3 regions of the Peribacillus sp. YIM B13477 genome follow, and region 3 is predicted to be linked to each of the others. Evidence: riboswitches for the same ligand, from Rfam matches in the RefSeq annotation. Region 3 holds a riboswitch; each other region holds the start of a gene.

The links. A riboswitch is a leader RNA that binds a small molecule or an ion and turns the genes downstream of it on or off. The one in region 3 is predicted to bind S-adenosylmethionine.
Region 1: it holds a riboswitch for S-adenosylmethionine, as region 3 does, so the genes downstream of both, ACFX4H_RS21035 (sugar ABC transporter substrate-binding protein) here and metK (methionine adenosyltransferase) in region 3, are expected to answer to the same signal.
Region 2: it holds a riboswitch for S-adenosylmethionine, as region 3 does, so the genes downstream of both, ACFX4H_RS13360 (methionine ABC transporter ATP-binding protein) here and metK (methionine adenosyltransferase) in region 3, are expected to answer to the same signal.

Annotation. Positions count from the first base shown of each region.
Region 1 is NZ_JBHZPD010000008.1:98,217-109,186, forward strand. It holds gene ACFX4H_RS21030 (GTP-binding protein) at 1-2,367, shown strand, start outside; SAM riboswitch class I at 2,462-2,567, shown strand; gene ACFX4H_RS21035 (sugar ABC transporter substrate-binding protein) at 2,684-3,796, shown strand; gene ACFX4H_RS21040 (sugar ABC transporter ATP-binding protein) at 3,853-5,355, shown strand; gene ACFX4H_RS21045 (ABC transporter permease) at 5,357-6,361, shown strand; gene ACFX4H_RS21050 (winged helix-turn-helix transcriptional regulator) at 6,642-7,001, shown strand; gene ACFX4H_RS21055 (NAD(P)H-dependent oxidoreductase) at 7,073-7,603, opposite strand; partial or broken gene ACFX4H_RS21060 (ABC transporter permease) at 7,946-8,264, shown strand; gene ACFX4H_RS21065 (nitroreductase family protein) at 8,325-8,948, opposite strand; gene ACFX4H_RS21070 (winged helix-turn-helix transcriptional regulator) at 9,074-9,424, shown strand; gene ACFX4H_RS21075 (ketoacyl-ACP synthase III) at 9,710-10,693, shown strand.
Region 2 is NZ_JBHZPD010000003.1:332,822-343,791, forward strand. It holds gene ACFX4H_RS13350 (MetQ/NlpA family ABC transporter substrate-binding protein) at 1-464, opposite strand, end outside; gene ACFX4H_RS13355 (methionine ABC transporter permease) at 486-1,136, opposite strand; gene ACFX4H_RS13360 (methionine ABC transporter ATP-binding protein) at 1,150-2,172, opposite strand; SAM riboswitch class I at 2,507-2,618, opposite strand; gene ACFX4H_RS13365 (GNAT family N-acetyltransferase) at 2,760-3,233, opposite strand; gene ACFX4H_RS13370 (nuclear transport factor 2 family protein) at 3,301-3,669, opposite strand; gene tnpB (IS200/IS605 family element RNA-guided endonuclease TnpB) at 4,110-5,315, shown strand; gene ACFX4H_RS13380 (amidohydrolase family protein) at 5,566-6,876, opposite strand; gene ACFX4H_RS13385 (zinc-dependent alcohol dehydrogenase family protein) at 7,053-8,030, opposite strand; gene ACFX4H_RS13390 (ABC transporter ATP-binding protein) at 8,191-8,979, opposite strand; gene ACFX4H_RS13395 (FecCD family ABC transporter permease) at 8,995-10,008, opposite strand; gene ACFX4H_RS13400 (FecCD family ABC transporter permease) at 10,005-10,970, opposite strand, start outside.
Region 3 is NZ_JBHZPD010000004.1:26,573-37,542, reverse strand. It holds gene ACFX4H_RS14105 (hypothetical protein) at 27-422, shown strand; gene ACFX4H_RS14100 (alpha/beta hydrolase) at 486-1,289, opposite strand; gene ACFX4H_RS14095 (gamma carbonic anhydrase) at 1,500-2,018, shown strand; gene metK (methionine adenosyltransferase) at 2,310-3,503, opposite strand; SAM riboswitch class I at 3,666-3,828, opposite strand; gene pckA (phosphoenolpyruvate carboxykinase (ATP)) at 4,258-5,844, shown strand; gene ACFX4H_RS14080 (nucleotide sugar dehydrogenase) at 6,504-7,805, opposite strand; gene ACFX4H_RS14075 (glycosyltransferase) at 7,847-9,163, opposite strand; gene ACFX4H_RS14070 (glycosyltransferase family 4 protein) at 9,187-10,392, opposite strand; gene wecB (non-hydrolyzing UDP-N-acetylglucosamine 2-epimerase) at 10,588-10,970, shown strand, end outside.

The sequences.
Region 1 (10,970 bases), on a different contig from region 3:
GATTTGGCTTCCAAAGTCGTGAAAGAAGCAGTCGAGTTTCAACCAGACTACCCGAATGTCACTGAAATCGCACGCGCCTTTTTTGAAGAACAAAAGGATTGGAACAGTGCAGTGGTATTAGCGGCGAATGAAAGTATCCGTACAGAGTCAATGGGCTGGTTCGATGTGCTGAAAACATATATCCAGCAGGGTGTTGCCCAATCGATGGAGCCGGATTATTTCTCAACTGTCCTTGGTTCGCTATACACACTCGACCAGGAACGTTTCGAGAAAATGACGGTTGCCCTTTGGAAAAATTATAAATATACGGATGCTTATTTCGAATGGTTAAGAGTGATTAATAATTTGATAGATACCATCGAATTGAACCATGCGGATGTATGGGATGAGCTTTCCGTCTATTACAGGGATGCATATGCAGGTTTGTTAGAAGGAACGCATCTAATCAAAGAATTAAGTCCTGTCGTGCCAAGGTTGCTGGAAAACTGGCTCAAAATCGCAGACGGAGAGCTTTCGCTGTTTGCGGCGGCATCCACGTTGTCCTGGAATGAAATCTTCCCGGATACGATCAATGCGCTGGTCATTCAGGATGCAGAGAGCCTGCTTTCGAAATCGCCTAAATTGGGAGGCGGACTGGAAGCGGGAGAGAAACTGTTCAATTCCATTATCCAGTGGGCTGAAGATAATGATTTAAGGGTTGGAAATAAGCTTAAATGGATGGTGGAGGGGCTTAAAGATACCAGCAATTTCAATCTCCTTCTTGCAGGAAGTACAGGAAATGGCAAGACATCCTTTATTCAGTCAATCGTTGGAGAGAGCATTGCTGCTGAGGACCATTCTTCCCTAGTCAGTGTCAAAGACGGGGATGATTTGGAAATCCTTGAAATTACCGATACAGATAGCAAAGTTGTCGAGGAGCTAACTGATTTGGATGAAACACGCCGTCAGCGCGGGACTATAGTCGATGTGACAATCATCAGTGACTACCTAAGAAATAATCATTTGCGATTATTGGATACACCGGGGTTCAATGGGGAACAAAGCGTGGAATCCGATTTCCAAGGCTATTTACATGGCAGTGATGGCCTGATGTTCGTTCTTGACGCCCGGGCTCCTTTCACCGGCAGCGAAAGGGATCTGTTATTGGAAATTCAAATGAAGGCACCTAAACTGCCGATCCATTTCCTATTAAATAAAATGGATACGATATACAGTGATCAGGTCGCAGTCCGGATGGAAGACGAAACATGGGATAAAGTTAATGCATATTTCCCGAATGCGAAAGTGTTCGCTTTCTCCAAACATTATGACAGCAGGCAGCAATTGAAGGACCTTTCAGCCTTCCTTGAATCGAATTATCAAGATGATAATTGGAAGGAAAGAAGATCTGAAAAAATCCTGACATTCATTCGTAAAACCTTATCTTATCTATTAGAAAAACGGGTTGCCAATGAGCGGAAATGCGAGCATTCCATCTCTTGGAATGAGCAGATGGAAGTCAAACTGAATGGAGCGGTCAATCAACTGGCTGATCTGGAAAAAGAAAAAAGTGAAAATATCATAAGGTCGTATCGTTCGCTTAAGGACGAAGTGAAAAGTCAGCTTTATTCAAAAATTCCTGAATTACTGAGGGATTGCTCTAAATCGTTAACGGAAAGCAGTGATTTCAGTCAGGTCCATGTACAGTTAAACCAGGAAATGAATGAGCGGATTCAAAACTTCATTTCTGACAAGATCATGCCTCAATATTACCGTTCTCTTCAAGACTGGATTGCCAGTTCCCAAATGGAGTTCACACAAAGCCAGCAGTTCATGGATGAGATGAGTGCCGGATTCAATGAATTATACAAAGAAGAACGGATTATGCTGGCAGGTGACTTCAGGGTATTGGATGACTGGCGCCGTGATGCCGACCGGATGACAAGCAGTATCCGCATCGAAAACGTTAATATCCTTTTGCGCAGGACTCCATCACAATTGCTGCTTAAAGGAGCAGGGAAGCTATTTGGGGCGATACCGCAAAATAAGGCCAATATGTACAATCGTTACAAGAAATACCTGGAAAGTGAAGATTACCTGGATGTTGCCGAAATGATCACGGAACGTTTCCTAACCCAATTTGGATTGTTTGAAAAATCATTGGATCGGGACATCTCACTTTTCTATCGCAGTTCATTTGCCTTACTTCAAAAAACGATAGAGCAGACGCAGACGGAAATAAAAGACTACCAGGCTGCATTGGAGCATATGAAAGAAAATCCGGAAGTTTACCGTGATCCGATCACGTTGTTCGAAGTGAAATTAAGGCAGTTGGAGAGGCTTGAAAAAATCGAGAAAAAGCGTCTAGCCCAGCTTCAAAGAAAATAAAAATAACGGGAAACATTTCAAATATTCAAAAATCTATTGACTTTACGACTATATCCCTATAAAGTGATAATTACGAAAACGTAACACAATATATCTCTTATCAAGAGTGGCGGAGGGACTGGCCCTAAGATGCCCAGCAACCGTTCCATTAGGAATTGGTGCTAAATCCTGCAAAACAGAAATGTTTTGACAGATAAGAGAGGGACAAGTCTGCAAAACAGCCGATTAAACCTCTCTATATTAGAGAGGTTTTTATTTTGGAATTTACACCGACTTAACTGATAAGACTAATGAGAAAACATGGAGGGGAAACAAGATGAGAAGGTCTATTAAAGGGATATTCATTTTTGCCATCGCTTCGGCTTTGCTTTTAACGGGTTGCTCTGCAGGGCAGAGTTCCACAGAATCGAAGAAAGAAGAAAAAGTATCATTTGAAAATGTCCCGGAAAGATTTGCTGATGGCGATGGAGCCAAGATCAAAGTGATCCGTAAAATTGGCGGTGATGATCATACTGCCCAATACTTGGCGGGGGCGAAAGAAGAAGGAGAAGCACTGGGATTTCAAGTCGATACGTACACAGCCAATGGTGATACGGCTAAATTCCATGATGCGATAGCACAGGCTTTGGAGGAAGATTACGACGGCTATATCATTTCACATGGTGATGATGCCGCAACTGTAAATGACGTTCAGAAGTTGGTTGATGCAGGTAAAAGCGTTGTCACATTCGATTCAATAAGCGATCTATCTAAAATAGAGGGCGTGACATTAACTTCACAAGATGATGAAGCGCTGGCAACACTGGCTTTCGATAAACTGATAAAAGAACAGAAAGGTGAAGCGGCAATTGCATATCTTTGGGTGGATGGTTTTCCTCCAATGGTAAGAAGAAATGCAGTCTATAAGGAAAAACTAAAAGAAAATCCTGGGATTAAAGAAGTCGAAAGATTCGGAGTGGCATCCGCTGATACTTCGGTTCAGACACAAAATGCTGTAGCCGCAATGCTGAATAAATACCCTAAAGGTAAATTGGATGCCATTTTCGCAACATGGGATGCCTTTGCTATCGGTGCAGCCCGGGCGATTAAAGAAGCGGGCCGCGATGAAGTGAAGATATATGGAATTGATGTTTCGAATGCAGATCTCCAGGAAATCCAATCCGCTGATAGCTCTTGGTCCTACACGGCAGCGGTCGATCCCAAGTTGATCGGTGCAGTGAATATGAGGATATTGGCTAAAAAATTAGCGGGTGAAGAAACACCGCAAACATATGATTTGGAGGCTTCATTCATTTCGCAAAAGCAAATCCAAGCTTCAAAAGAAGCGGTAAACATGGCCAACCTGTCTAATATTGTCGATGGCTGGGGTGTATCGACGGAATTTGAAGAAGATTGGATGAAGGTTTTGAAAGATCATTATAAAAAATAAAAAGAGACACTCTCTTTCCAGCGAAGGGAGTGTCTGTTCAATAAGGGGGAATGGACATGGGCAAGCAACTAGAAATGAAGATGATTTCGATTGAATTTCCGGGGGTGAAGGCGCTGAGTGATGTTGATTTTTCCGTACAATCAGGAACAGCCCACGCATTGGTCGGTGCAAACGGAGCAGGGAAATCGACGTTAATGAAAGTTTTATCGGGAGCCCATGTTCATTATTCTGGTGACATTTTTATTGATGGGATGAAGCGGGATATCCGCTCGCCAAAAGCTGCTCAGGAACAGGGCATTCAAATAGTTCATCAGGAAGTGGATACCGCCCTCATCCCATATTTAACAGTTGGGGAAAATGTAATGTTGAATGATATGGTACAAAACATGGGAAAAAAACAAAGGGTACATTGGAAAGAACTGCACAACAAAGCCACTTCTATTCTTGAAGATATGAAAATTCATGTCCCTTCGAAAAAGTTGGTTAGAGACCTGACCTTGGCTGAAAAACAGATGGTCCTGATAGCAAGAGCCGTTTCGACAGAATGCAAATTCCTGATTCTCGACGAGCCAACTGCTCCGTTAAGTCATACGGAGACGACGGAACTTTTTCGAATTGTAAATGAATTAAAGCAAAAAGGCGTGGCAATCATTTTCATTTCACATCGTCTGCCTGAGATTTTTGAAATCTGTGAGGAAATTACGATCATGAGGAATGGGGAGCGTGTCACTTGTCGAAAAATCGAGGACATAACCCGTGCCGAAGTGGTAGAGAACATGCTCGGGAAAACCATGGATGAACAGTTTCCTGAAGTGAATGCTTCGATTGGAGACGTAATTCTGGAAGTGAACGGATTGTCAGATGCCGAGAAAGTTAAGAATGTCAGTCTGAATATTAAAGCAGGCGAGATAATCGGCTTGGCTGGGCTGGTCGGGGCTGGGAAAACGGAGCTGTGTAAAACCCTTTTCGGTCATACGTCCATCACAGCGGGTGAAGTCATCCTGAATGGTCGAAAGCTTTCTCTGAAATCACCGCATGAAGCAGTAAAAAGCGGGCTGGCACTTGTACCTGAGGAACGCAGGAAAGAAGGGGTCCTTGTACAGGAATCAGTCTCGGCAAACTTGACTGCAGCCAGTCTCGGTAAATTCTGCAAAACATTCAGTGTCGTCGATCGTAAGGCGGAAAAGGAAAAGGCAAAGGAAATGATCGCAAGTCTTGGCATTAAGACTCCTTCAGGGGAAGTGAAGGTTGAAAACCTATCCGGTGGTAACCAGCAAAAAGTTGCCATTGGAAAATGGCTTATGGCAGATGCGGATGTATACATATTCGATGAACCAACGAAAGGGGTCGATGTCGGAGCCAAGAAGGATATATTCGAATTGATTGCAAAGCTTGCAAGGAATGGAAAGGCGATCATTTATGCATCCTCCGAGCTTTCCGAAATCATTGGCATTACCAACCGGACCTATGTGTTATATGACGGGAGCACTGTCATCGAATTAGAAACAAGCAAAACGAATGAAGAAGAACTACTATTCTATTCAACAGGAGGTAAATAGGATGAGCATACCCATTCCTGTTACACAGACAGCGAAAGCGAAGAAAAAGGTGGAACTATTCGACTTTTTCTATAAATACGGCACAATATTGACGATTATCATTCTGATTGGAATTTTCGCCGTATCCAATCCATCTTTCATCCAAACTTCTAACCTGATAAACATCCTGCGTTCCATTTCAATCGTGACCATCATTGCGATCGGCATTACGATATCACTGACCGTGGATGGCTTCGACCTTTCCGTCGGCTCCGTCGCATCATTGGCCAATGCCATCGTCATCTCGATGTTTGTCTGGTTTTCTCAGGATACATTCATCGCCATATTAGCTGCGGTCGGTGCCTCACTTTTCGTAGGGGCTTTGAATTCATTCATGATCGTTAAATTGAGAATTCCCGACATGCTGATGACTTTGGCTACCATGTTCATTATCCAGGGAATTGCCCTTACCTATACAAAAGGAGCCACGGTTTCGCAAAATATGGTCATGCCCGACGGGACATTCGCAACAGGACTGATCAGCCCGTTTTTCGCCAAAATTGGCCAAGTGCCATGGATAATCCTGATCATGGCCGTCATTGTGATAGCGACCCATATCTTTTTGACTTATACGAAGCACGGTCGTTATATGTACATTATTGGGGGAAATAAGGAAGCGGCGAGACTTTCCGGGATATCGGTTAATAAATACAAAATCCTTGCCTATCTGCTTTCGGCTCTATTTGCTGCAATCGGGGGGATTGTCCTTGCTTCAAGAGTCATGACATCAGAAATCAATTCAGGGTCACCCTATTTAATGGATGCCGTCGCGGCAGCCTTCATTGGTTCCTCCGTTTTAGGAGCGGGAAAACCGAATGCCTTTGGAACCTTCATCGGTGCAGTCCTGATCGGAATCCTTCAAAATGGGCTGATCATGATGTCCGTTCCGTATTACGCGATGGATATCGTCAAAGGAACAGTGCTGGCCCTTGCACTCGCTGTAACCTATTACAAGCAAAAACATTAAAAAGAATTCGTTACGTTACTCAATAATATGAAAAAATCCTGTTGTAATGCAACAGGATTTTTCCTTTTTAAAAAGGGGTGGGTTAAGGAGATCGTCATCATTTTACTTACGCTAAAATGGTGGCAGGAGCACTTTTTGAACCCTCATTTTGGAGTATAAAGATTGACCGCAATTGTAATTTTTATAGGGACCTTATTTACCTTTTAATAAGATTGATAATGATCTATTGTAAAGTATGAACATTCATATCATATACTTATCTAAAGGAGAGTGTAAACTTATGCGAGAAACCTGTGTTCCGGCAGGTGTGAAACCGAATGAAACTGGCTTTGGATATACGCTGTCCTTGATTGGCGGCAAATATAAAATGATCATAATGTATTGGTTGTCTGAAAATAAGGTCATGCGTCATAATCAACTGAAGCGAAGTATCGGTACCATTTCCTTTAAAACGCTAAGCATCATGTTAAAAGAGTTGGAGGCAGACGGCCTTATCATACGCAAGGAATTTCCCCAAATCCCTCCAAAAGTAGAATATTCATTATCTGAACGTGGTCTATCTCTCATCCCATTGTTAAATATGATGTGCGAGTGGGGAGAGAAAAACAGTTTGCCAGTTCAGGAGACTAAACAGCAGTAGGTGTTGCTATTTTGATTAAATCAAAAGAAGTATATCCCTGACAAGGAAATACTTCTTTAATGAACTGCCTATTAAAGGTTATCGACAAAATTCAAATAATCTTGTGCGCTTTTTTCCAATTCGCTCACGGATGGCTCATTTTCAGCACCATAAAACGCAAAGAATGAACGATAATCTGCATTGCAGTATAGGAAGGTAGTTTCAAAGGGAGATAATAAATGTTCAAGTGTATAGCGATATCTTCCTTCTTCACTATAATCCTCTTTGCTAATTCCGGCAGATACAGCTAGAGCTGCTTTGCGATTCTTTAATTTATCCCCTCCATTTGAACCATACGCCCAACCATAAGTAAAAACATCGTCAAGCCATCTTTTTAGGAGAGGCGGACAATTAAACCAATAAAAAGGGAACTGTAAAACAAGATTACTATGCGATTCGATTAATTGCTGTTCTTTTTCCGCATTAATGTTTCCGTCAGGGTAAACCTTATACAATTCGTGTACGGTATACTTTTCCGGATATTTCCTTAGCGCTTCTACCCATCGCTTATTTATGAGGGATGTTTCTAGACTGGGGTGTGCTACGATAACAAGAGTTTTCAAAGATTTCTCCTCCTTAACTATTATTTATTTTAAGTATAAAGTGCATTCTGCAAGTGCGTAAGTATGCACTTTTAGTATAGGTACTTACCTAAAGGAGAGTGTTAAATCTGTTATAACTAAAAAAACGATCTGAAAATTCCAAAATAAGGAAGATGTTAATAAAGGAATGTTAAAAGGCCAGATAGACACGCTCATCCTAGGAGGGATATGTACGGCTTTGAATTAGCCAAAATTGTTCGTGAAGAAAATATTAAAGACGTATCTCAGTGTGTGAAGAAGGCTTTAAACAAAAACTCCTGGAATGGTAAATTGTTAGAGATGTGATTGATTCCTTTTTAGAGTGGGGGGAATAAGGAAGCGGCTAGACTTTCCGGGATATCAGTTAATACCCATCTGATTTCAGCTCTATTTGCTGCAATCGGGGGAATTGTCCTTGCATTAAGGGGCGTGAAATCGGAAATCAATTCAGGATCCCGCTAATGATGCCGTCGCAGCAGCCTTCATTGGTTCCTCCGTTTTAGGAGCGGGAAAACCGAATGCCTTTGGAGGCTTCAGCGGTGCAGTCCTGAGCGGATTCCTTATCATGGATGCGATTGATATCATCAAAGGAACAGTTCTTGCCCTTGCGCTCGCGGTAACCTATTACAAGCTAAAACACTAAAGTTTTACGAAAGATTAAGAAGAAAGAGGGTTCTTTTTAACCCTCTTTCCAATACACTCACTATATTTTGTTTTTATAAATGACTTTGCTAACATCGTGTCTTACTGTTTTGTGACCTTCTTTCATTCCTTTCCCCATGGCAATAAGCATAACATCTAAATACCTATCGGAAATGTTTAAGGCTGACTTTAATTGTTCGGAATCATACCCGGACATTGTAATGGTTTCAAGACCTGCCTCGTTCGCCAATAAAACTAACGACATTGACGCCAGGCTTGCGTCTCTTATTAATTCAACCTTTAAATCTTCTTTTGATTTATTTAGATAATAATTGATTGCCGCGTTTGTTAGATAATCTCTTACTGATGCGTCAAAATAACCTTTTTGAAATTCATCCTCATGTATCATTATGATATTTTCTTTTTCAAATGCTTGATAATCACCTAGTATAACAATCAGTACTGAGGCTTCAATTACCTGTTGTTGATTAAAAGCGATGGGCAGTAACAAATCCTTTAAATATGGTTCATCTATAACCAGGTATCGTGTTGCTTGAATATTGTTTCCGTTAGGCGATTTACTGGCTCCTTCAATAAGTGTCGCCAACGTTTCTGGACTAATTTTATAATGGGGATCATACTGCCTTACGGAACGTCTTTTTTCTATAGTCTCTTTTACACTCATCGTGTTCACTCCCAATGTTATATTTGCTTTATAATCAGAGTATAATGGACCCATGATGTAGAAGAAAATAACGCACAATAAAGTGGCATAGCCACCTTTATGTGCCTATTCAGGAGGAATGAGGAATGAAGAGTCTAAATACGGGAATAAATATTTTCATGAATACTGTAGGAGGAAAGTGGAAATGCTTAATCCTTTTTTTTCTGAGTCAAAAACCAATGAGGACAAAAGAGTTTTATATTCTAATACCGGCCATAACCCAGAAAGTCTTAACCGACCAATTAAAGCAGCTGGAAAGAGATGGGCTTGTCCGAAGAGAAGTATATAAAGTAGTACCACCAAAAGTAGAATATAGTTTAACTGAGTTAGGTCAATCATTTGTACCTGTATTAAATACAATGTGTGAATGGGGCACTACATATGCAGTCGAACAAAACCTCGAAAGACAAGATCAAATCTGTCGTCATCATAAATAAGTAAGATATGCTTCAACTAAGGAGTGTGGATTTTTTTTACAAGTTCAGTAAGGCAAGCAGAATTTAATATTAGTAGAGGAAATGTCTTGAAGATGACTTTTGGCATTCTCTCTAAAGATTGTATTAAACTAATAGGTGCTTTACTTTAAAGTTGCTTTGCCCCGCCCCGCTCTTTTTTTAATGTAACGGTTAGTTGCATAAGATTTTTTTTGCTTTATAATTAGTACCAGGTGTTAATATCAAGTTATAAAATGATGCAATTCATACACACGAGGTGGCTATTCTATGTTCAAATCCAAAGCACGTATTACTGCGATAGGTTCGTATGTTCCTGAAAAAAGGTTAACAAATAAAGACTTAGAAAAAATGGTTGAAACCAATGATGAATGGATTGTTAAACGTACCGGTATTAAAGAACGAAGAATTGCACATGAAGAGGAGTTTACTAGTGATATCGGTTATAAAGCTGTAAAGGATTTAATGGAACGGTATGATAAATCTGTCGAAGATGTTGATATGATCATTGTCTGTACCTTTACTCCTGATTTCAACACTCCAAGTGTAGCATCTTTAGTCCAAGCAAAGCTAGGCATTAAGAATACTGGAGCTATTGATTTAAACGCTGCCTGTGCAGGATTTACTTATGGGCTGCATGTAGCTAATGGATTAGTAACATCGGGATTAAATAAGAAAATCCTAGTTATTGGAGCGGACACTTTATCAAAACTTATGGACTATGAAGATCGAGCCACATGTATTTTATTTGGAGACGGCGGAGGAGCAGTTCTTGTAGAATATGATGAAAAACAGCCAAGTTTTCTTTCTTCACATTTATATTCGGAGGGTGAAGGCGGAAAACATTTATATAGTACAAACCTATCGACACGCATAAATGGTGAAGATTTAAATGATAGCGGCAACCTTGTACAAAATGGACGCGAGGTTTATAAATGGGCTGTCACGACCGTTCCAAAAGGAATGCAAACTGTGATGAAAAATGCTGAATATCAATTGAATGATGTTGATTGGTTCGTACCGCATAGCGCAAATTTAAGAATGATCGAGTCAATATGTGAAAGAAGCGGCTTTCCAATCGAACGAACTTTATATAGCTTAGTGGGGTATGGAAATACTTCTTCAGCAACAATTCCCTTATCTTTGGAAATAGGATTAAAAGAAGGGAAGCTCAGTGGTGGTGAGAAGGTTTTATTATATGGTTTCGGCGGTGGATTAGCTCAAGCTGGATTGCTTATCGATTGGACCTTATAACACTTTTTTTCTGCTACTGATCAGCAGCTTTGTTCTTATTGATATAAAGGGTCAGTTAAAGTTATCAAGGATACTAAAATAACAAAAGACACCGTACTAATAGGTATGGTGTCTTTGAATTATCTTAAGGATTTCAAAATCTCAAAATGGGCGGAAGTCGCCTATAGTAAGAAGTTTGGGTTTGTTAGTGATAAGTGAACAGGACCAAAATATCATGTTTACTCCAATATTTAGTGGGAATGCTATTTACAGTATATATCCCTGAAATTTGAGGAGG
Region 2 (10,970 bases), on a different contig from region 3:
AATCCAGCTTCCTGAAGCAGGAGCAGTGCACGGCCAAAGTTTGTTGCTTCATTCGGAACGGCAATCGTAGCGCCATCCGGAAGATCTTCGAGACTTTTATGTTTTTTCGAATAAAGGCCCATAGGTGCAATGACAGTCGACCCGATGGCCTCCAATTTCAGATTTTGATCTTGAACGAACTCATCGAAATAGGCGACCGTTTGGAATGAATTGGCATCAATTTCACCTTCGCTTAACGCAAGGTTCGGTTGGATATAGTCATTGAAAGTGACCAGTTCGATATTAAGCCCTTCCTCTTTCGCTATGTCGACAATGTATTCCCATGTTCTCGTATCCCCGCTGCTGACACCGACTTTCACAGTTTTCACATCGTTCGAACTCCCTGATGCACCCTCATCGTTCCCGCATGCTGCAGCCACGATGGCCAATGCCATTACCATGATCGTTAATAAGATTTTTTTCATTTTTCCTGCCTCCTGTTATTTTTATCTTCTTCTGATTTTTCTTGAAACAAAATTCCCGGTGGATTGCAATAATTGAACGATGATCACGAGCGCCGCTACTGTGACGATCATCGTCATCGTATCGAACCTTTGATAACCGTAAGCCAAGGCTAAATCCCCGACTCCGCCTGCACCGACGGCACCTGCCATCGCCGTAGATCCAACAAGCCCGATTGTCGCTGTTGTAAATGTAAGGATCAACGAGCTAAGTCCTTCAGGAATCAAAAAGCGGTAAATGATTTGCCATGTCGTCGCCCCCATCGCCTGAGCCGCCTCGATAATCCCTTTGTCCACTTCCAACAGAGAGTTTTCCACAAGCCGGGCAATATAAGGAGCCGCGTAAAAGATTAGCGGAACAATGGCCGCATTCATTCCGATCGCACTTCCGACAATCATTCTGGTAAGCGGAATAACTGCTACAAGCAAGATGATGAAAGGAACGGACCGCAATATATTGATGATCGGGTTCAATACATTAAAAATCCATTTATTCTCCAGGATGTGACCCTTTCTTGTAATGACAAGCAGGATACCGAGCGGAAGCCCGATCAATCCGGAAAACACCAATGAGATGGCTACCATATAAAGTGTGTCACCGAAAGCTGTCAACAGCTGCTCTGCCGTTATTTCCATTCCCCAAAGCGTATTACCCATTTATCTGCACCTCCTGGACGAGAATCCCCTCATCTTTAATATATTGATAAGCCTTATCCACCTCATTTTTGCTCCCCGTCACTTCGATGATCAAATTCCCGAAAGGCGTTTCCTGGATTTCAGAAATATTGGCTGATAAGACACTTAAATGAACATCATACTTCTTCGAGATGGTTGAAAGTAAAGGAGTACCCGAAGTAGTTCCAATAAAATTAATTTTCCAAATAATCGGGATATGGGACCCTATGCTTTTTAAGAAACTTTGTGGAATTTCGTCATGTATGACCGTTCTCACGAAGTTTTTTGCAATATCCGTTTGCGGCTTGGCAAAAACTTCGAAAACCGAACCTTGTTCAACGACGCAGCCGCCCTCCATGACCGCTACCTTATTGCAAATTTCCCGAATGACAGACATCTCATGAGTGATTAGCAGAATGGTAATATTGTATTCTTCATTAATTTTTTTTAAGAGCTGCAGAACTGCACTCGTTGTTTGTGGATCCAATGCCGAAGTAGCTTCATCACACAATAAGATCGATGGATTTGTAGCCAATGCCCTCGCAATGCCGATCCGCTGCTTTTGCCCGCCGGATAATTGATCCGGATAACTCTTTGCTTTGCTCGATAAGCCAACGAACTCCAACAGCTCGCCTACCCGGTTTTTGATTTCTTTAGCCGGAGTTCCCGATAAAACCAGCGGCATGGCAATATTATCAAAAACAGTCTTTGAGTTTAGCAAGTTGAAATGCTGAAAGATCATCCCGATTTTTTTCTTTTCTGCCCGTAATTCCTTCGGGCTTAATTTGGTCAAATCCTTGCCCCCAACAACCACCGAACCATCTGAAGGATGTTCAAGCAAATTGACCAATCTGATCAACGTACTCTTTCCGGCCCCGCTATAACCGACTACCCCGAATATATCCCCCTTTTCCACTGTCAAATCAATGCCCTTCAAAGCCTCGACAGTCTGTTTCTTTGTTTGATAAATCTTTTTAACACCTTGAAACTCAATCATCCAATCTCCCCCCATGCTGTTTATTTATACGAATTCCTTATCCAGAGAGAAGAGCTTTGCAACGCTTCATAATGATAGGGTTAAAATTCAGGAGTGAAACTGCAAAATTCACGAGTAATTACGTGAAACTCACGAGTAAGTCTGCGAAATTCACGAGTAAATCCACCAAACTCACGATTATTGCGCGAAACTCACGAGTAATTGCACCCATTCTCAAAATAACCATATACATTTTGAATAAACAAAAGAGGCCTCTTCCGTCATCAGACAGAAGAGGCCTCTTTTAGACATAAAAAAGAGTAAACTCTTAAATTAATTATCTAAGAAAAGCTCCTTCTTATCTTTCAAACTTTCGTCCGTTGGAATTAGCACAGTATTTTTACAAAAGTAAAAACCCGCTGCCGAGGTATCATAGGGCCAAGTCCCTCCACATCTCTTGATAAGAATTAACGTTGTATTTAATTATGTCCTTCACTATATATTCTATTTTCTCTAAAGTCAACCATATTTTTTATCGCTATAAATAGTTTCATAATATAGTGAATTGATACTTTTTTATTATATCAATATATTTTATTTTCCTACTTTTATAATGATTTACCCATTCTCCATACAGGGTATTTTTCATTTTCTTCCCTTATCTTCACCATGCCTGAATTCGTATATAAAGAAATCGCCCTTTGATTATCCGGAGAAACCCTTAAGTGATATTCGGATACATTAAATTGCCTGAAAAAGTTTTCTGCGTAGCGAACCAATTCCTTGCCAAGGCCTTTACTGCGGTATTCGGGAATAAGGTAAAATAGATTCACATAGCCAATTTCAGTTCCTTCGTACTCCCGAATTTGAAGTTCCATTTGTCCAATCGGTTCTTGGTCCTTTTCAATGATCACCTGTCCATCAGGAAATTTGCGGACCCTTTCTTCCATTCGTTGCAGATATGCATGTTCATCTCCAAAACCAGCATCAGTTCCAAAACTTACAATAAAGGAATCTTTCCGGAATTTAATGATAGTATCTTTATCTTTGTCCGTATCAATGGTACGAAAGATCAACTTCATCCACCCCTATCATTTTAGTGAAATAGTTTTCAAGCAGGGAAAACTTTCTTTTTCATAAATAAAAGGCTTAAAGGGGCCCTTTTGTTTTTGTGCCTTGATGAAAAAACATCTGCCATCTTCCATTCGCACATTTCCAGATTGAACTTCTTAAGGTATGTTCCAGCTTATCTTCATCAAAAATCCGGTATGTAGTTAACACGGTATCATCAGACAATGGATGCATCTCAAATTGACTTAGGGTCATGTTCACCGCTCCGGCACCCTCTTGCCCCATAAAATCGCTTTTTGTCCATATGTTACCCGAACTGCCGAACTCAAAGAAATCATCTTTCAATAATGATGAAAGCACTTCTGGAGATGTACGAACTTCAGATTTTAACAATTTCTCCTCCAGCTGATACAAATGCTCTTTTAATAATGAAGATTCCCTGTCCATTCATCTTGCCCTCCTTTTTCAACCATTTCCCTCGAAACAACGAAATTGGAAAAATCGTGAATAATTAATACGTAGATTTTCAGTAATTCATGAACCATGCGATTTAAGTTTTTTATCCAGCTGCTTGCCGATTAGCAGTTGGCTCATATGCGGTCAGCGGCATTTTTTCGTTTTTAACCGTTTTTGCCGTCCCTATTTTCTTATTAATATTTTTAACTTGCTTACTTTGTTTATATATTTCAAAGAAACTGGACTCACGACGGATTTCTAAGTGCTAAGAACAATTTTATCATTTCCCGCCAGAAGACTCCCTCTTCAAGCGTGTGAAGGGCGAGAGCCCAACGGTAAGGGGGAGATGAATGGCGGTTGGCCTAAACCAAAGTATCCTTTTGACAAACGTACGTTCTCTGGTTGATAATAACAATAAGGGGGTGAAACCAATGGTCGTAAACAAAGCTTATAAATTTCGAATCTATCCAACGAAAGAACAATTAGTTCTCATCAATAAAACATTTGGCTGCTCTCGTTTTGTCTATAACTTCTTTTTAGGCAAACAAAATGAGAAAGATGCTTACTGGTATATCTGTGAAGAAATGAAGCAGAACGGCCAATTACCTTTTAATAAATGGAAAGGATCTTTTGTGAATAAATACGCAACAATCAAAGAACTTCCAGCTTTAAAGAAAGAATATTCTTTCCTGAAAGAAGTAGACAGTATTGCCTTACAGAAATCGGTGGAAAATTTAGCAGATTCCTATAGTCGATATTATAAAAAGCAAAACAAGTCTCCACGCTTCAAATCAAAAAAGAATCCGGTCCAGTCCTACACGACTAAACATACGAATGGAAATATCGGAATGATTGGAAACCAAATCAAATTGCCCAAACTCGGTTTAGTTCGTTTTGCTAAAAGCCGCGAAGTCGAAGGGCGAATCATCAATGCCACAATCAGGCGGAACCCTTCAGGTAAATACTTCATTTCCGTTTTAGCCGAAACCGATGTACAAGTACATCCTAAAACGAATCGTTCGTGCGGTGTAGATGTTGGTTTGAAGAACTTTGCAATTCTTTCAGATGGTACGGTCTATCAAAACCCAAAATTCTTCCGGACGGTCGAAAAAAAATTGGCCAAAGCACAACGGATTCTTTCAAGGCGACAAGAAATAGCTTTGAATCGAAATAACCCATTGTCTGAAGCTAAAAACTATCAAAAACAAAAACGAAAAGTGGCCATCCTACACGAAAAAATTTCAAATGCCCGAATGGATTACTTACATAAAGTCTCTACCGAAATCATCAAAAACCACGATGTTATTGGAATGGAAGACTTGCAAGTGTCCAATATGATGAAAGATCACAAACTAGCTAAAGCGATTAGTGAAGTATCTTGGTACCAATTCAAAAAAATGTTGGAATACAAAGCAAGATGGTATGGTAAACAAATCGTGACCGTATCAAAAACGTTTGCTTCTAGCCAATTGTGTTCTAGCTGCGGGTACCAAAATAAAGACGTTAAACATCTGAAACTTCGTGAATGGGATTGTCCTTCTTGTTTTACTCACCACGATCGAGATATTAACGCAGGACTTAATCTAATGAACGAAGCCATAAGGCTTCTAACCGTCGGAACGACGGGGTTAGCCTAATTAAAAATTGGCCTATAGGCTAATGTTCTTAGGAATCCCCCACTTCAATCAGACCATAAGGTCGATTAGTGGCGGGTAGTTCAATCCACAATACTAGCGGTAATTCCTTTTTGACTGCCATCCGATGCGAACTATTCCTTACTAAAACATAATAATAAGTTCCTCAAAATGAATCATCGAGTCCATAAAAAAAAGGAGCTGCTAATGGCAGCTCCTTTCTTCTGTGCATCCGGTTGTTTTCCCATCAGTGTTATCGTGATAGGGTTCCTTGCAGACGATTGGTTTCGGCGATTACTTTTTCTTCATCGATCGTTAAGCAGCGGCCATCTTTCACTACCACTTTTCCATCAATGTATACATCACATACGTCATTTCCGCGTGCTGCATAAAGCAGGTGCGAATAGGCTTCACTCAGTGGCTGCAGGTGTTCTTTGTTATATGGGTAAATGGTGATGAAATCCGCCTTTTTACCAGCTTCCAGTGATCCTGTGTGACCCATGCCTATCGCTTCGGCGCCCATTCTTGTGGCCATGGCGAGTGCTGTTTGGGCAGGGAATTTTGTGGCATCCTTATACATTCCTTTTTGCAGTAATGCGGCTGTCCTCATTTCTTCGAACATATCGAAGTTGTTATTGGAGGCGACGCCATCTGTTGCCACTCCCACTTTAATGCCTGCATCAAGAAGGCTGACGACATCGGCTATCCCAGATCCGAGCTTCAGGTTACTGATTGGATTATGGGCAACGCGAACATCATGCTGTTTTAAGATCGCCCGTTCTTCATCATTAAGGACCACACCATGTGCCATGACGGTGGGCTGATCGAACAGGCCTAGACGGCGGAGGTGCTCGACAGGTCGGGATCCGTAACGTTTTTCGATGTCGAGGATTTCAAAGTCCGTTTCCGATACGTGGATGTGCACCATCAAATCATTCTCTTTTGCAATTCGTGCACTTTCCATGATCGCTTCAGGCGTGCAGGCATATGGGCTATGCGGTGCGACCATGGTAGTCAGACGGCCATCGGCAAATGCTTTATAGTTTTTTGAAAACTGCTCAGCCCCCATGAGGTTCGCTTTTTGGTCTTTTTCGGTACCCAAGCTGAAGATCGTATAGGAAAAGGCTCCGCGCATTCCTGTTTCGCCTATCGTCTCCATGACGGCACCCGCATCTATTCCATTAGGATTGAACATATCCGAAAATGTCGTTGTTCCTGATTTCATCATTTCCATAATGCCTAGCTGTGAGCTTACAGAGGCGATTTCCGTTGTAAACTGGCTTTCGATTGGCCATATTTTCGTTTCAAGCCATGGCTTCAGCAGCATATCGTCCCCGATACCGCGTAAAAGGGTCATTACAATATGCGAATGGGCATTCACAAGGCCTGGCATGATCCATTTCCCGCCAAGGTTGACCACATGATCTGCATCTGCCAATTGCTGTTCATCATGCTGGCCGATGTAGGATATGGTATGATCTTGTACAATCATCATGCCGTTTTCGATGATTTGGTTTTCCTTGTCCATCGTAAAAAATGTAGCATTCACATATATTGTTTTCATAAGTATTTCCTCCAAAGTCGTATCAGTATCAACATGTCCTATTCCGCATTCTAAACTAGCACCTTACAGGTAATCAAGTAATTCCATATTATCAGGGGCCATTTCACTTTACCTTAGGAACCTATTGGAAGAGCACCAAGATAAATGCTTCAATTAAGTGGTTATCCTTTGTGAAATCAGCTGCTTAAAAATATCTTCCCTTTATTGCTCGTGACAATAATCGCTTCTTGAACATCTTGAAGGCTGTAGTGGGAATCGGGCATCATGAACTTCAACTTTTCATCAGCAATGAACCCCATCAAAAGGTTAAATGTTTCCTGCCAAGTTCGAACGGAAGCCTGCTGATTCCAATGCCGAAGATGAAACATTTTAACATCCACTTTTGTCCTTCGTGAAATTTCCGCCCAATTCACAGACTGTCCTGATAAAAGGCCAATCGTCAATAAGATGCCATTAGGCCGTACGCAAAAAGCCAGTTCTGAACCATAGATGCCGCCCACTGAATCTATGGCCGCTTTCGCACCGCGCCCATTCGTCAGTTCCATCACTGTATCCTGCAATGATGCTCGGGATGTATCGATCACATATGAAGCACCAAGTTTAAGCAGTTCTTCCGTATACTTATCGTTTCTCGTTACAGCAATCAGCTTAAATCCAAGAATCTTGGATAACTGGGCGAGTATACGGCCAATGGAAGATCCGCAAGCATTTACGAGTAATACATCATCCGGTTTCAAAGTTAATACTTCTGTACAGATTAGCCATGCGGTTACCGGGTTTATATATAACTGCGCTGCTATATGGTCTTCAATCGAATCCGGAATGACGATGGCCAGCTCCGCTGATGTTTTAACAAAATCCTGCCAGGTCCCTTCACCGCGCAAGGGCAGAACACGCTTGCCTATCAGCTCTTTCGAAACTGCTGGACCCACTTCTTCAACAATGCCGACCCCTTCATAACCAGGTATGGAAGGCAAGGCGATTCTGTGGGAATAGGCACCGCGAATGGGCAGCAAGTCAGACGGATTAATGGGACGTGTGATCATCCGAACGAGGACTTCCCCCTCGAAAGGTCTTTGAATACATTTATTTTCAACCTTTAAAACCTTTTGCGGATCTCCAAACTCATAGAATTTAATACATTTGGCTTCCAAAATAGTAGTCTCCTTTAATATATAAGTCTTTCCATTTTAACATTTTACCTCTTGATCTGAAATATCTTGGCAACTCCTAACCAACATTCGTAAATAAGAAAAAAAAGCCAACAATGAATATGTTGACTTAATCATTTCGGTACCGACCGGCGCTAGTTTTCTAATCCTGAGATAAACCAATGGGAATGCATAGAGGCGTTTGATCAACAGGGTTTTCAATAATGCAGCATTCCAGTCTGAAAACGTCCTTGATCATCTCTTTTGTGAATACCGTTTCAGGCGGTCCCTCTTTATAGATTTTTCCCTGCTTGATGCTAATCAGATGATCGGCATACTGTGCCGCTTGATTCAAATCATGCAGAACCATGACAATCGTGCGTCCATACGTTTCGTTTAAATCGCGCAGTAATTCCAATATTTCAATTTGGTGCGCTAAATCCAGATAGGTTGTCGGTTCATCTAACAGTAAAAGGTCTGTTTCTTGTACCAAGGCCATCGAAATCCATGCTCTTTGCCTTTGTCCTCCAGATAATGCATCCAATGTCCGATCAGCGAACTCCGTCATTTTTGTTGCTGATAAGGCACGGTCGACAATCCTATGATCTTCTGGGGTTTGTCTGGAAAATATGCCTTTGTGCGGATGCCTGCCATAATAGCAAAGTTCTTTAACGGTTATATCTTCCGGAGCTTCCGGAGCTTGGGGTAGGATGGCCAATTTCTTGGCCACTTCTTTGGAAGATTGCTGTTGAATGTCCTTTCCATCTAGATAGATCGTGCCTTGCTGCGGCATCAATAATCTAGCTAGAGACCGCAGAATCGTAGATTTGCCACAACCATTGGAACCAATGATTATACTGATCTTACCTTCAGGAATTTCCAAATCGATATTATCAATGATTTGAGTTGCCCCATAAGAGAGCGAAAGATGCTCTGCTGATAATGTTGTCATGATATTCAGCCTTCCTTATGTTATTTTTCTTTCACGGCGCAATAGATATAAAAAATATGGTACACCAATCACCGCAGTGATAATTCCGGCGGGGATTTCTATTGGAGGGAATAATCCTCTTCCCAGGCTATCGGCAACAAGTAGAAAGATCGAACCAAAAAGAGCTGAAGCGGGAAGTAAAACCTTGAATTTTGACCCTACCACTCTCCTTGCAATATGGGGGGCGATCAAACCAATGAACCCGATGGAACCAACCGCAGCTACACAGACTCCGATCAATATGACAGAAACGCTTAACAATATATAACGCAGTAATTTTGACCTTTCACCGAGACCTGTAGCTATATCGTCTCCAAGGCTCAGTACATCCATTTTAGAAGTTAATGCAATCAATACCGGTACAAGCACAAGACATGGAAGCAAAATGAATACTTGATCCCATCCTCTTCCCCATAGACTGCCAGTCAACCACAGCAGTGTCGTGTTTACATCATCCGGGAACTTGACCATGAAATACTCTATGCCAGCTTGACATATGGCCCCTAAAGCGATTCCGACCAAAGCTATCGTATTTGGTTGTGCTCCTTTTTTATAAACAAATATCATCAAAATGGCCGCCATGACCGCCGCTCCGATAAATGCTGAAAGAGGCAGTATGATAATGGGCGATTGCGGAAATAAAACAATGACGATAACTGCTGCCAATCCGGCCCCTTTTGTTACCCCAATCACATCTGGAGAAGCCAGCGGATTTCGAAGGACTCCTTGCAGAATGGCTCCGGCCGTTGCCAATCCGGCCCCCACTATCACGGCAATCAGAATGCGCGGTATGCGATAGTTGTGCAGAATGAATGTCTGGCTTTGCATGCCATTTCCAAGGAAATTTTGGAGAATTTCTAAAGGTGAAATATAAATGGCCCCTAAGCCCAGGCTCACCATTGCTAAAATCAGCACGGTAACCGTCAGTAACAGGATAATAGCATAAGGGGGCAAAGTTGATTTCAACCCAAATGTCCGTTTTAGTTTCATTGCTTAATATTCCTCCCTCTCTTCGCTAAATAAAGGAAGAATGGCGCACCGATCATAGCGGTTACGATGCCTACCGGCGACTCAAAAGGATAAGCGATGAAACGTGCGAGAATATCTGCGTACACTAAGAGTAAAGCGCCGAATAATGCAGAAAAAGGGATGATCCTTCGATAATCCCCGCCCACCAGTCTCCTGACGATATGAGGAATGATCAATCCCACAAATCCCACTGGGCCTGCGACGGCAACCGAAGATCCTGCCAAAATGATCACCAATATTCCTGCTAAAATACGGATTCGGTACACCCGCTGCCCAAGTCCCTGCGCCATATTTTCTCCTAAGACAAGGATGGAAACAGATCGAGAGAACATGGCAGCAACAAGCAGTCCGAAAAGAGACCAAGGAAGAATCATGTTCACGTGCGCCCATGTTTTCCCATTAATTGACCCTACTAACCAATAGAGCACATCTTTCGCTTGTTCATTAAAGATGATCATGCCTTGCGTTAAAGAAGATAAAAAAAAGTGAACAGCCATTCCAGCCAATGCCAGCTTCACTTGGGTCATTCCTCCTCCCGAAGCAAAAGAATAGACTGCCATCCCTCCCATTGCTGCACCAATGAATGCAACGCAAACTAGAGACACGGAAGAAAGGTTAGGAAAGAAAACAAAAGCTGACACAATAAAAAATGAGGCACCGGCATTAACACCAAATACTTGTGGAGAAGCTAATGAATTCCGGGTAATGGCCTGCATAAGAGCACCCGCTACCGCTAAATTAGCACCGACCAACGCTCCAACTAAAGCCCGTGGCAATCGAAGAGTCCTTATAATAGTCTGTTCCTTGGACGAGTCGGCCTCAAAAAAGGACTTCAAAACCATTGATGCATCAATATCGGACGCTCCCACAGAAATACTCGTCAGGATGCCTAAAATTAACAAAACGATCCCAGCTATAGCCGT
Region 3 (10,970 bases):
AGAAAATAGATAAGAGGGTGCAGAAAATGGAACATTTGCCTACTTCATTACTGACGGATATATTGACTGAAAAAATCAAAAGGGATTCAAGCGAGCAATACGGGGATTTTGTCAGCTCGATCAACTCGTTGACAGAAGAACAAAAAACCATGGAGGGCCTCAAACAATTTGACCATCATTTTGATAAGTTCCTGCCACAGCTCGATTTAATGATTTCCACCCAAAACCATGAAGCGATCATGAATATGAAAGCGACGCTTTTGGACCTATTCGCCAATGACTTGACCTTCAAATCCATTTATCTTCTATCCACTGCATTATCCAACAAAAAGGAACTTCCTCATTTGAACCAATTTATGTACCCGGTTTCTTTCTGGGCACCGGTCATCAAGTCGAACGAATTGCTTAAAAACGCAGGCTGATCCAAAAAAACTGCCGAAGGCTAACTTCGGCAGTTTTTCATTTATCCTGAAGTATGTACGGAATCAAACGACATACCCTAATATCTTTAAACGGTTTTCAACAAAACTCAGTGCATATTGAAATACATCATCACGCTCCGGTTCATTGAAGATTTCATGATAAAGCTTCGGCCATTCCTTATATTGCTTTTCACTGGCCAAATTATAATTGAACCACTCACGAACCGCCTTCTTGTTCACGATTCGGTCATCTCCGCCCTGCATCACCAAAAGCGGAACATCCTGAAATTCAGGAATCTCTTCAAAAGCATCCTTCATAGCCTGTGCAAGCTCGCGATACCAGCGAACCGAAACCTTTGTGATATATAAGGTATCGTTTCTATCGGATTCACGAATTTCCGCACTTCTCGTCGCCATTTCAGGTGTCAATCCGGAATCCACCCTGAACTGAGGCATAACGATGTTCAAACCATGCGAGAGCATTGTAAGGAACTTCCGCGGCTTCGTCACGAGGCCCAAGCAAGGAGAAGAAAGAATCACCCCTGCAATGTCCCATTCCTCTTCCTGAAGAAGGCGTATCGAAATCAAACCGCCCATGCTGTGTCCAAGTAAAAAGACCGGCAACGAATATTCATAAGCCTCTTCTATCCAGCTTTTCACTTCGTCCAAATACTCATCAAAGGAATCGATATGTCCCCGGTAGGCGCGAGTAGTCATACCCTGCCCAGGAAGGTCGCCCATGACGACATGGTATCCAGCCGAAAGCCACATTTGTGTTACCCACTTATAACGTCCGTGATGTTCCATTGCCCCATGAATGATGACAATGACGCCCTTTGCGTCTCCTTCTGTCTCCCATTTCCACATTCGAAATCCCCCTTTCACTTTTCACTTGTTGTGTACGATCCATGATAGTTGAAATAATATATATAAATTATAACCATATTCGTGATTTTCGACAAAAAAGAAATCTAACAAGTTGTACATTGCTATTATAAATAGCCAAGTGTATTTGCATACGGTATATTAAAATAATACATAAAAACATTCACTTCGGAAAGGAAATGATTGAAAATGATTATTTATCCGTATAAAGGCAAAGAACCTGAAATTGCTGAAAGCGCTTATATTGCTGAAAATGCTGTCGTCACAGGTGATGTCAAAATTGGCGACGAAACATCAATCTGGTTCAATTCCGTCATTCGCGGTGATGTATCCCCAACCATCATCGGAAAAAAAGTCAGTATACAGGATAACAGCATCCTGCACCAAAGCCCAAATAATCCATTGATTATCGAGGATGAAGTAACCGTTGGACATCAGGTCATATTACATAGCTGTAAAATCCGCAAAGGAGCTTTAATCGGCATGGGATCGATCGTACTTGATGAAGCCGAAATCGGCGAAGGGGCTTTCATCGGTGCCGGCAGTCTCGTTCCCCAAGGCAAAGTCATTCCACCGAACATGTTGGCATTCGGACGTCCAGCTAAAGTCATCCGTGAAATCAATGAAGAAGATCGTCAGGATATGGAACGCATCGTACGCGAATACGCAGAAAAAGGCCAATACTATAAAACGGCGGAACGAATAAAGTAATGCACGAGCACTTGACTGAAAATTACGAGTATTCAACGTAACTCACGAGTATTTGCTCCAAATTCACGAGTAAATCGCTCTAACTCACGAGTATTTGCTCCAAATTCACGAGTAAATCGCTCTAACTCACGAGTATTGCTCCAAACTTACGAATAAATCGCTCTAACTCACGGGTATGGCCCTTAAAGTTTAATTATTTCTTTGGGATTTCTTGAATTATTCCCGCAGACGGCTAAGTTAATCCATAAAAAAGGTGCCCCGCAAATAACGGGACACCTTTTTTTATATGAATTACGCTTGTGCTTTTAATGTTTCTGCTTTGTCCGTGCGTTCCCATGGAAGATCAACATCTGTACGGCCGAAGTGTCCGTATGCAGCTGTTTGTTTGTAGATTGGGCGACGAAGGTCAAGCATTTTGATGATACCAGCTGGACGAAGGTCGAAGTTTGCGCGAACTAGGTCAACAAGGACTTCTTCGCTTACTGTACCAGTTCCGAACGTATCAATGGAGATTGATACAGGCTCTGCCACACCAATTGCGTATGCCAATTGAACTTCCGCTTTGTCGGCAAGGCCGGCTGCCACGATGTTTTTCGCAACGTAACGTGCAGCGTATGCAGCAGAACGGTCAACTTTAGTAGCATCCTTACCAGAGAATGCACCGCCGCCGTGGCGAGCGTATCCGCCGTAAGTATCAACGATGATTTTACGTCCAGTAAGACCAGCATCCCCTTGAGGTCCGCCGATTACGAAACGGCCAGTCGGGTTGATGAAGTACTTAGTATCTGCATCGATCAACTCGGCTGGAACGACAGCTTTGATCACATGTTCTTTTAGATCGGCTTGAATTTGTTCAAGCGTAATTTCTGCATCATGCTGTGTTGAGATGACGATTGTATCTACACGTACAGGACGGTTATTCTCATCATATTCCACGGTTACCTGTGTTTTACCATCAGGGCGTAGGTAAGCAAGAGTTTCATCTTTACGAACTTGAGCCAAGCGGAATGAAAGTTTATGCGCCAATGAAATCGGAAGCGGCATAAGCTCTTCAGTTTCATTACAAGCGAATCCGAACATAAGACCTTGGTCCCCTGCACCGATTGCATCGATTTCTTCATCTGACATGTTTCCTTCACGAGCTTCCAATGCTTTATCGACACCAGCTGCGATATCGGCAGACTGCTCATCAATGGAACTCAAAACGGCACAAGTTTCAGCATCGAAACCGTATTTCGCACGTGTGTAGCCAATTCCTTTAATCGTATCACGAACGATACGCGGGATATCCACGTAAGCGGACGTTGTAATTTCACCAGCAACAAGTACAAGACCTGTAGTTACACTAGTTTCACACGCAACACGTGCATTTGCATCCTTAGCTAGGATAGCATCTAAAATGGAATCTGAAATCTGATCACAAATTTTGTCCGGATGGCCCTCTGTAACAGATTCAGAAGTAAATAGACGTTTCTTTGACATCATATTTCCTCCTTGGAAGTTAGTATGTTGTAGGCATAAGCCTGTTTTTACGGAACTCGTTTCCCTCATTAGTTTCAACTATAGACACAGAATTACTTATAAAAAACACAAAAACCTTCCCTGGCAAATGAGGAAAGGTTTAAAATTCTGTCTTCTATCCTTTCACTCTTATCGTTCAAGGGTTTTTTACCTTGCTCAGGTTAGCACCATCACCACTATTCCTTGAAGACCTTCGCTTTATTTTCGGCGATCGATCTTGGAGTCAAGTTCAATATGGCAGGTTGCTGGGTTTCAAAGGGCCTGTCCCTCCACCAACTCGGGATAAGAGAATCCGTACAATTTAAGATATTATCGTATCTGGCTGGAATTTGTCAATGCTTTTCTAAAAAGAACATTTCCACCCAGAATGGCGTTCATTTGAAAAAACATGTTGATACAACGTCCTAGAGGGGTTTACAACGCAATATACGAATAGAAATGTTGTAAATTGCCATTAATAATAAAGTACTGAATATCTAAAAGGAACGACATCCTGACTTTCCTTTTAGACATATATTGTTTACTTACTTCCTATTTAAATAAATTTTTCCTCATGAAAGTATATGCGATCATCCTGACTCGGTTCCTGCCGGATTAAAATGATTAATGCGGCCAGCTGAAAATAATCACAAATTAAAAGAAATAGTATAGACTAATTAAATGAATGTGTTATACTAATTATAATCTAAAAACTCAAACAAAGGAAGGTACCTCATATATGAATTCTGTAGACGTTTCTAATGAGTTACACCAATTATTAACAGGAAACAATGTGCAAACTCAACTATCAGTTCCTCAATTGGTCGAAAAAGTACTAAGCAGAAATGAAGGCGTTTTAACATCAACCGGCGCGGTAAAAGCTGAAACTGGCAAATATACCGGTCGTTCACCTAAAGATAAATTTATCGTGGAAGAAGCATCCGTTAAAGATAAAATCGATTGGGGTCCCGTGAACCGGCCGATTTCCGAAGATGTGTTCAATAAACTATATAATAAAGTAGTTGACTACCTAAAAGCAAAAGAAGAGATTTTTGTTTTTAAAGGTTTCGCTGGTGCAGACGAATCGTCACGTCTTCCCATCCGTGTTGTCAATGAATATGCTTGGCATAACCTTTTCGCCCATACATTGTTCATCCGTCCAAACGAAGAGGAGCTGAGAGGTCACGAAGCTGAATTCACGATCCTTTCTGCACCTAACTTCAAAGCGGACCCAGAAGTGGACGGAACTACATCCGAAACGTTCATCATCGTTTCATTTGAACGCCGTACGATCCTGATCGGCGGAACGGAATATGCAGGAGAAATGAAAAAATCGATCTTCTCGATCATGAACTACTTACTTCCAGAGGCTGGAATCCTTCCAATGCATTGCTCTGCTAACGTAGGACGTGAAGGGGACGTCGCTTTATTCTTCGGACTGTCCGGTACAGGCAAAACAACTTTATCAGCAGACACTAGCCGTAAATTGATTGGCGATGATGAGCACGGCTGGTCTTCTAACGGCGTATTCAACATCGAAGGCGGCTGCTATGCAAAAACGATCAACCTTTCACGTGAAAAAGAACCGCAAATTTTCGATGCAATCCGTTTTGGTGCTGTATTGGAAAATGTTGTTGTTGATCCGGATACGCGTGAAGCGAACTATGATGACAGTTCATTGACTGAAAACACTCGTGCTGCTTACCAAATGCAAGCAATCGATAACATCGTGAACCCAAGTATTGCAGGACATCCAAATACAATCATTTTCTTAACGGCTGATGCTTCAGGCGTTCTGCCTCCAATCAGCAAGCTTTCCAAAGAACAGGCAATGTTCCACTTCCTAAGCGGATACACTAGTAAATTGGCTGGTACTGAAAGAGGCGTAACTTCACCGGAAGCTACATTCTCCACTTGCTTCGGTTCACCATTCTTACCGCTTCCAGCTACACGCTATGCTGAGATGCTTGGTGATAAAATTGACGAGCACAATGCAAAAGTTTACCTTGTCAACACAGGATGGACTGGCGGTGCATACGGAACTGGAAGCCGTATGAAACTTGCTTACACCCGTGCAATGGTACAAGCGGCGCTTGAAGGTGAATTAGCGAACATCGAAACGATCAAAGATGATATCTTCGGTTTGGATATCCCGCTTCATGTTCCTGGTGTTCCTGATGAAGTGCTTCAACCAATCAAGACTTGGGCAGATCCTGCCGCTTATAAAGAAGCAGCAACAGACCTTGCCGCACAATTCCGTGCAAACTTCAAGAAATTCAAAAGCGTTCCAAGTGAAATCGAAGAACTTGGCGGCCCGACAGCTTAATAAATTGTACACAAAAGGACCAAGCTCTTGCTTGGTCCTTTCAGTTTGTCGGCAGGAAACGTCACTTCCCGAACCATGATTATGGATTACTTTATAAAGTGCCATGGAAGGGGAAATACCTCGTCTACTGTCGAATAAAGTACCAAGTAACCCGAAATACGGCATCTTCGCTCGAAATTACTGCCATACACCCTGAAATATGGCGGCTGCACTCGAATTTACTGCCTTGCACCCGAATACACGTCTACTGTCGAATTCACTGTCTTTCAGCTCGAAATACGCCATCTGTGGTCGAAATTACTGCCTTATAGTACGAAATACGGCGGCTGCACTCGAATTTACTGCCTTATAGCTCGAAATACGCCATCTGCGCTCGAATTCTCTGCCTTGCAGCACGAAATACGGCGGCTGCGCTCGAATACTGCCTTATAACCCGAAATATGGCAGCTGTGCTCGAATAATTGGCTAGCCGAGACTCTGCTAGGATGCTTGAGGTGAGGAGGCTTGACGTACAGGAAGCGGATCTGAAACCAACTGGATCGTTTCCACGTTCTGAAAGGGCCTCGTTCTTGCATGGTCCTTTTTTTCAGTGGAAAAAGGGGACTGTGATAGTCAGTGCCCCCTTAATCGTTATTCCATTATCGATGTTGTCCAAGTTTTTAGATGATCGCTTTATTCCTGTCTTTTTTCATGGACACCGTTTTGTATTGATATATATTGCCCAGGTTTGCCACCGGGATATCTGTTTTAGTTGCATCAATGCAATTGCGTGTATCCAGAACTAATTTATTGCTCATGAGATTCGATAGCTTATCATAATCCATCTGTTTAAATTCATCATGGTCAGTCAGGATAAGTATCAAGTCGGCATCATTTACAGCGTCTTCCACTGATACGACTGGCATCTTTCCAGATTTGACATGCGGGTCATGCAAGGCTACATCCATGTTTTCCATCCCCATCAAGATATTGACGACATCAATGGCAGGACTTTCACGAATATCATCTACATTTCCTTTGTACGCAAGACCGAAAACAGCTACTTTTGGCTTCCGGATCCCCTCTAGCATCATCCTTACGGAATTAACGATGTAATAAGGCATCGATACGTTGGTATCACGGGCCAATTTAATGATTCTAGCATACTCCGGTGCCTTTGCAACGACGAAATACGGATCGACCGCTAAACAATGGCCGCCAACTCCTGGTCCTGGTTGGTGTATATTGACACGAGGGTGTTTGTTTGCCATCGATATGACATCCAAAACATTGATGTCCAGCTCGAAACAGATTTTCGTCAGCTCATTCGCAAGGGCGATATTGACATCCCTGAAGGTGTTTTCCATCAGTTTGGACATTTCAGCCGTTTTCGCATCGGTCTGAATGATCTCCCCTTGAACGAAGGTTTTGTAAACAAGACTTCCTTTATATGAGCATGTTTCGGTGATGCCCCCGACGATACGGTTATTATGAACCAACTCTTCAAGAATCCTTCCAGGTAAAACGCGTTCCGGACAATGTACGAGGAAAATGTCTTTTCCGATGGTAAGGCCCGTCCTCTCGATCATCGGTTTAATATGATCATCCATGCTTCTTGGCGCTATCGTCGATTCGATAATGATGACATTCCCTTTTTTGATAAAAGGAAGAATGTTTGAGGTGGCATCCAAGACATGTGTTAAATCACAGGATTGGTGCATGTCCTTTTTATTTGGAGTAGGCACCGCGATGATGAAAACATCCGCATGTTCCGGGCTTAAAGCAGCTCGGAACTTATTGGAAGTTAGCACTTCTTCTAATACCTCATCCAATCCAGGTTCTTCGATATGGAGCCTGCCGCTATTCAAATTGGAAATAATCTCAGGATGGATATCCACGCCGACAACATCGGCACCGTATTTAGCAAACATTAAAGAAGTTGGAAGTCCGATATAACCAAGTCCGATTGTACAAAGTTTCATATAAACCACTCCTATCTATTTTTCTGCTGTACTCTAATTTGTTAGGCTGTTTGATAGATTTCGATAAAGATTTCCTTCTCTTGTTTCCAATTGTATTTTTGTCGCGCCTTCAGGCAGTTTTGACTCATTTCCGCCCTTTTTTCAGGATGCTTCAATAAGTAATTGACACCTTCGGCAATTGATTTTGGATCATGCGAATCGACACATACACCGATTTTTTCCGTATCGACAACCTTTTGAATTTCAGGAAAGCTGCAGGCAACCACTGGCACACCGCTCATCATGTATTCAAACAATTTATTTGAAGAAGCGGAGTAGTGATTAAAGCAGACATTATTCAATATCTGAAAACCTAAATACGCATTTTTTGTATAATGGAGCAGCTCGTCGACCGGAACCTTCGGCAGGAACTTCACACGATGCTCCAGGTTCATGTCGCTTACTTTCTTCATTAATTCACCCTTGATCCTTCCATCCCCGATAAAAACTACCGTTCCTCCCTCGATCATCGGTACAGCATCAACCAATTGCTCTAACCCTCTGCCCATTTGAACGCCGCCTTGGTATAACAATATCGGTTCATTCTCTGGCAAATCGAGCAGCTCATGCAAATTCACGGCCGTACTTTCCTCCGGATTGGTTGGAATCGGGTAGTTATGGACCACCTTGGGATACAGACCATATAAGTCTTCGTTATACTTAGCTCTCGTATGGTTTTCAGCAATCATTTCATCGACGAACATTAATAGGAATTTCTCCATCATCCCGTAAATTCGGCTATTATATCCCGTTCTGCTCGTTTGTACTTCATGCGAATCATAAATCAGCTTTTTCCTTCTCAGCCATTTACTGCTGATCGCTCCCTGCATGAGCGTATTCAAGTCATTTGAATGATAGAAATCATATTTCCTTTTCCGGCCATGATAGATCATTTGACCAAAAATGTAGCTCCTCGTTAATAGTGTCGGCAGCTTCGTTTTCGTGATGAACATGGTGCCCAGCGCAAGGAGTGCAAATGCACCGAACAGTATTCCCGACCCCACCCAGCCGTTGATCAAGTTCAAATTCCACAATGTATTCCAGATCACTAAGGCAAATAGGGCGATTTCAAACTTCTTTTTCTTCAATTTGCCTACGATCCTGAGAATCTTATTAAGCGCCTCCCAGCGGTTATTCACCCTAGTGACCGAGAAACCATTTTGGTGTTTCTCCTTTTTGGCCAAACCTTCGATTTTCCAGTTATGAATGGCAATTAAATCGACTTCATAACCCGCTTCTGTAAGTGCTGTGCATTCTCTTAGAACCCTCGCATCGTTCGTAAAGTGATTCCACACGAACATACATACTTTCTTCGCCATGTTGTCCTCCACTTCCGGATTTTTCAGCCTGACGCTTCCATCACGTTGATGAGACCTTTAATATTTTTAGACCATTGAAAATGTTGTTTAGCATACCGATGACCGTTTTCTCCCAGTTCTTCACGAAGGGCCGGATCTGAGGCCATTGTCAATATATGCTGACAGATTTCATCAACATTTCTGCTCTCTGCCACCAACCCGCATTTCGCCTCTATGAGCATCTTCTTGGCCCTGCCGTCCACATCACCGACAATGGGTTTTCCGACACACATATAATCGATGATTTTACCAGGCAGGACCTTATTGAAGACTTCTTTTTCAACCAAGCTCACATAGGCAATATGAGACGTTGAAACTTCATGAAGAGTCACTCTTCGATTCATCGCATTAATCATCTTAATATTGGTCAGCCCTCTAGAGCTTATCTCTTTCTCCACTTCGGATATCCGATATCCATATCCAATCATCGAGAACTCGATTTGTTTATGTTCCCTTAGCTTTTCAGCTACGGCTATAAGTTTTTTCAAATCCTGGGCCAGTCCGATATTCCCCGCATAAACGACCTTGATTACCTTTTCCGATACGGGTGTAAGCAAGTTCTTTAACGTCAGCTCATCCGCAGTAAGCGAATTGGGGATGAATTGGATAGCCTCTTCCTTGACTCCCTTTGCAACGATATAATCCCTGAAACCAGGACTATTGATGATAATAAAATCTGAATGCCTATATAGCTTCCTTTCCAGGAAGAAAGCGATTTTCAATACCCACTTATTATTGAATACGCCTACACCTATCAACGATTCCGGCCATAAATCCCTGACATCGGTAATGAGTTTCGCCTTCATCTTTTTCTTGGCGATCAACGCTGCCAATGTAGGGAAGATGGGCGGGGTCGTGGCAAACACATAATCATATTTTTTTTCGAGACGGATGATTGTATAAATGAAAAGCCACATCGCTTCAAGATAATGAAGCAACCGCTTCCCCATATTGCTTGTATACCTCTTCACTTTGTCCGGCTTAATCCTGATGACATCTTCTTCAATGCTATCTTCATCCCAAAACTTTGTATCTTGATATAAACTTTGATTAGGATAACTCGGCTTCAATGTGATGACCGTTACCTCGAATCCGTTTCTTTTCAAATGGAGATATATATTTTTCATTCTATTTCCCGCACTTCCGATTTCCGGATAAAAGTTTTGCACGATCATCAGGACGCTTTTCATATTCGCCTATCACCTCTATTCTGCTTAGCTTACTTCCTGCTTTATATTGTAAATGCCAGATATTAACTTAAGGTTAAAGAAGTATAAAGTCATTATTAATATTGTAAAAATTCTGTTAATAATTGTTTCGTTTTTATATTTCCCCTGAACTTCCCGTTATAATGGGGGAGACATTCAGAAGGGGAGGAAATGAGCATGCCTAAACAACGTATTAAGGTCATGACCGTATTTGGTACAAGACCAGAGGCTATCAAAATGGCACCAGTCGTTTTGGAACTGAAAAAGCATCCAGAAGAAATAGAAACCATCGTGGTGGTCACCGCCCAGCATAGGGAAATGCTCGACCAAGTCTTGCAATGTTTTCAGATAAATCCAGATCACGATTTGGATATGATGAAGGATAGACAAACATTAGAAGAGATTACAACACGAGGGCTTGAAAAATTGAGTTCGCTCATGAAAGAAATAAAACCGGATATCGTCCTCGTACATGGGGATACCACGACAACTTTCATCGCCAGCCTGGCAGCCTTCTATAATAAGATACAGATTGGTCACGTTGAAGCTGGTCTGCGGAC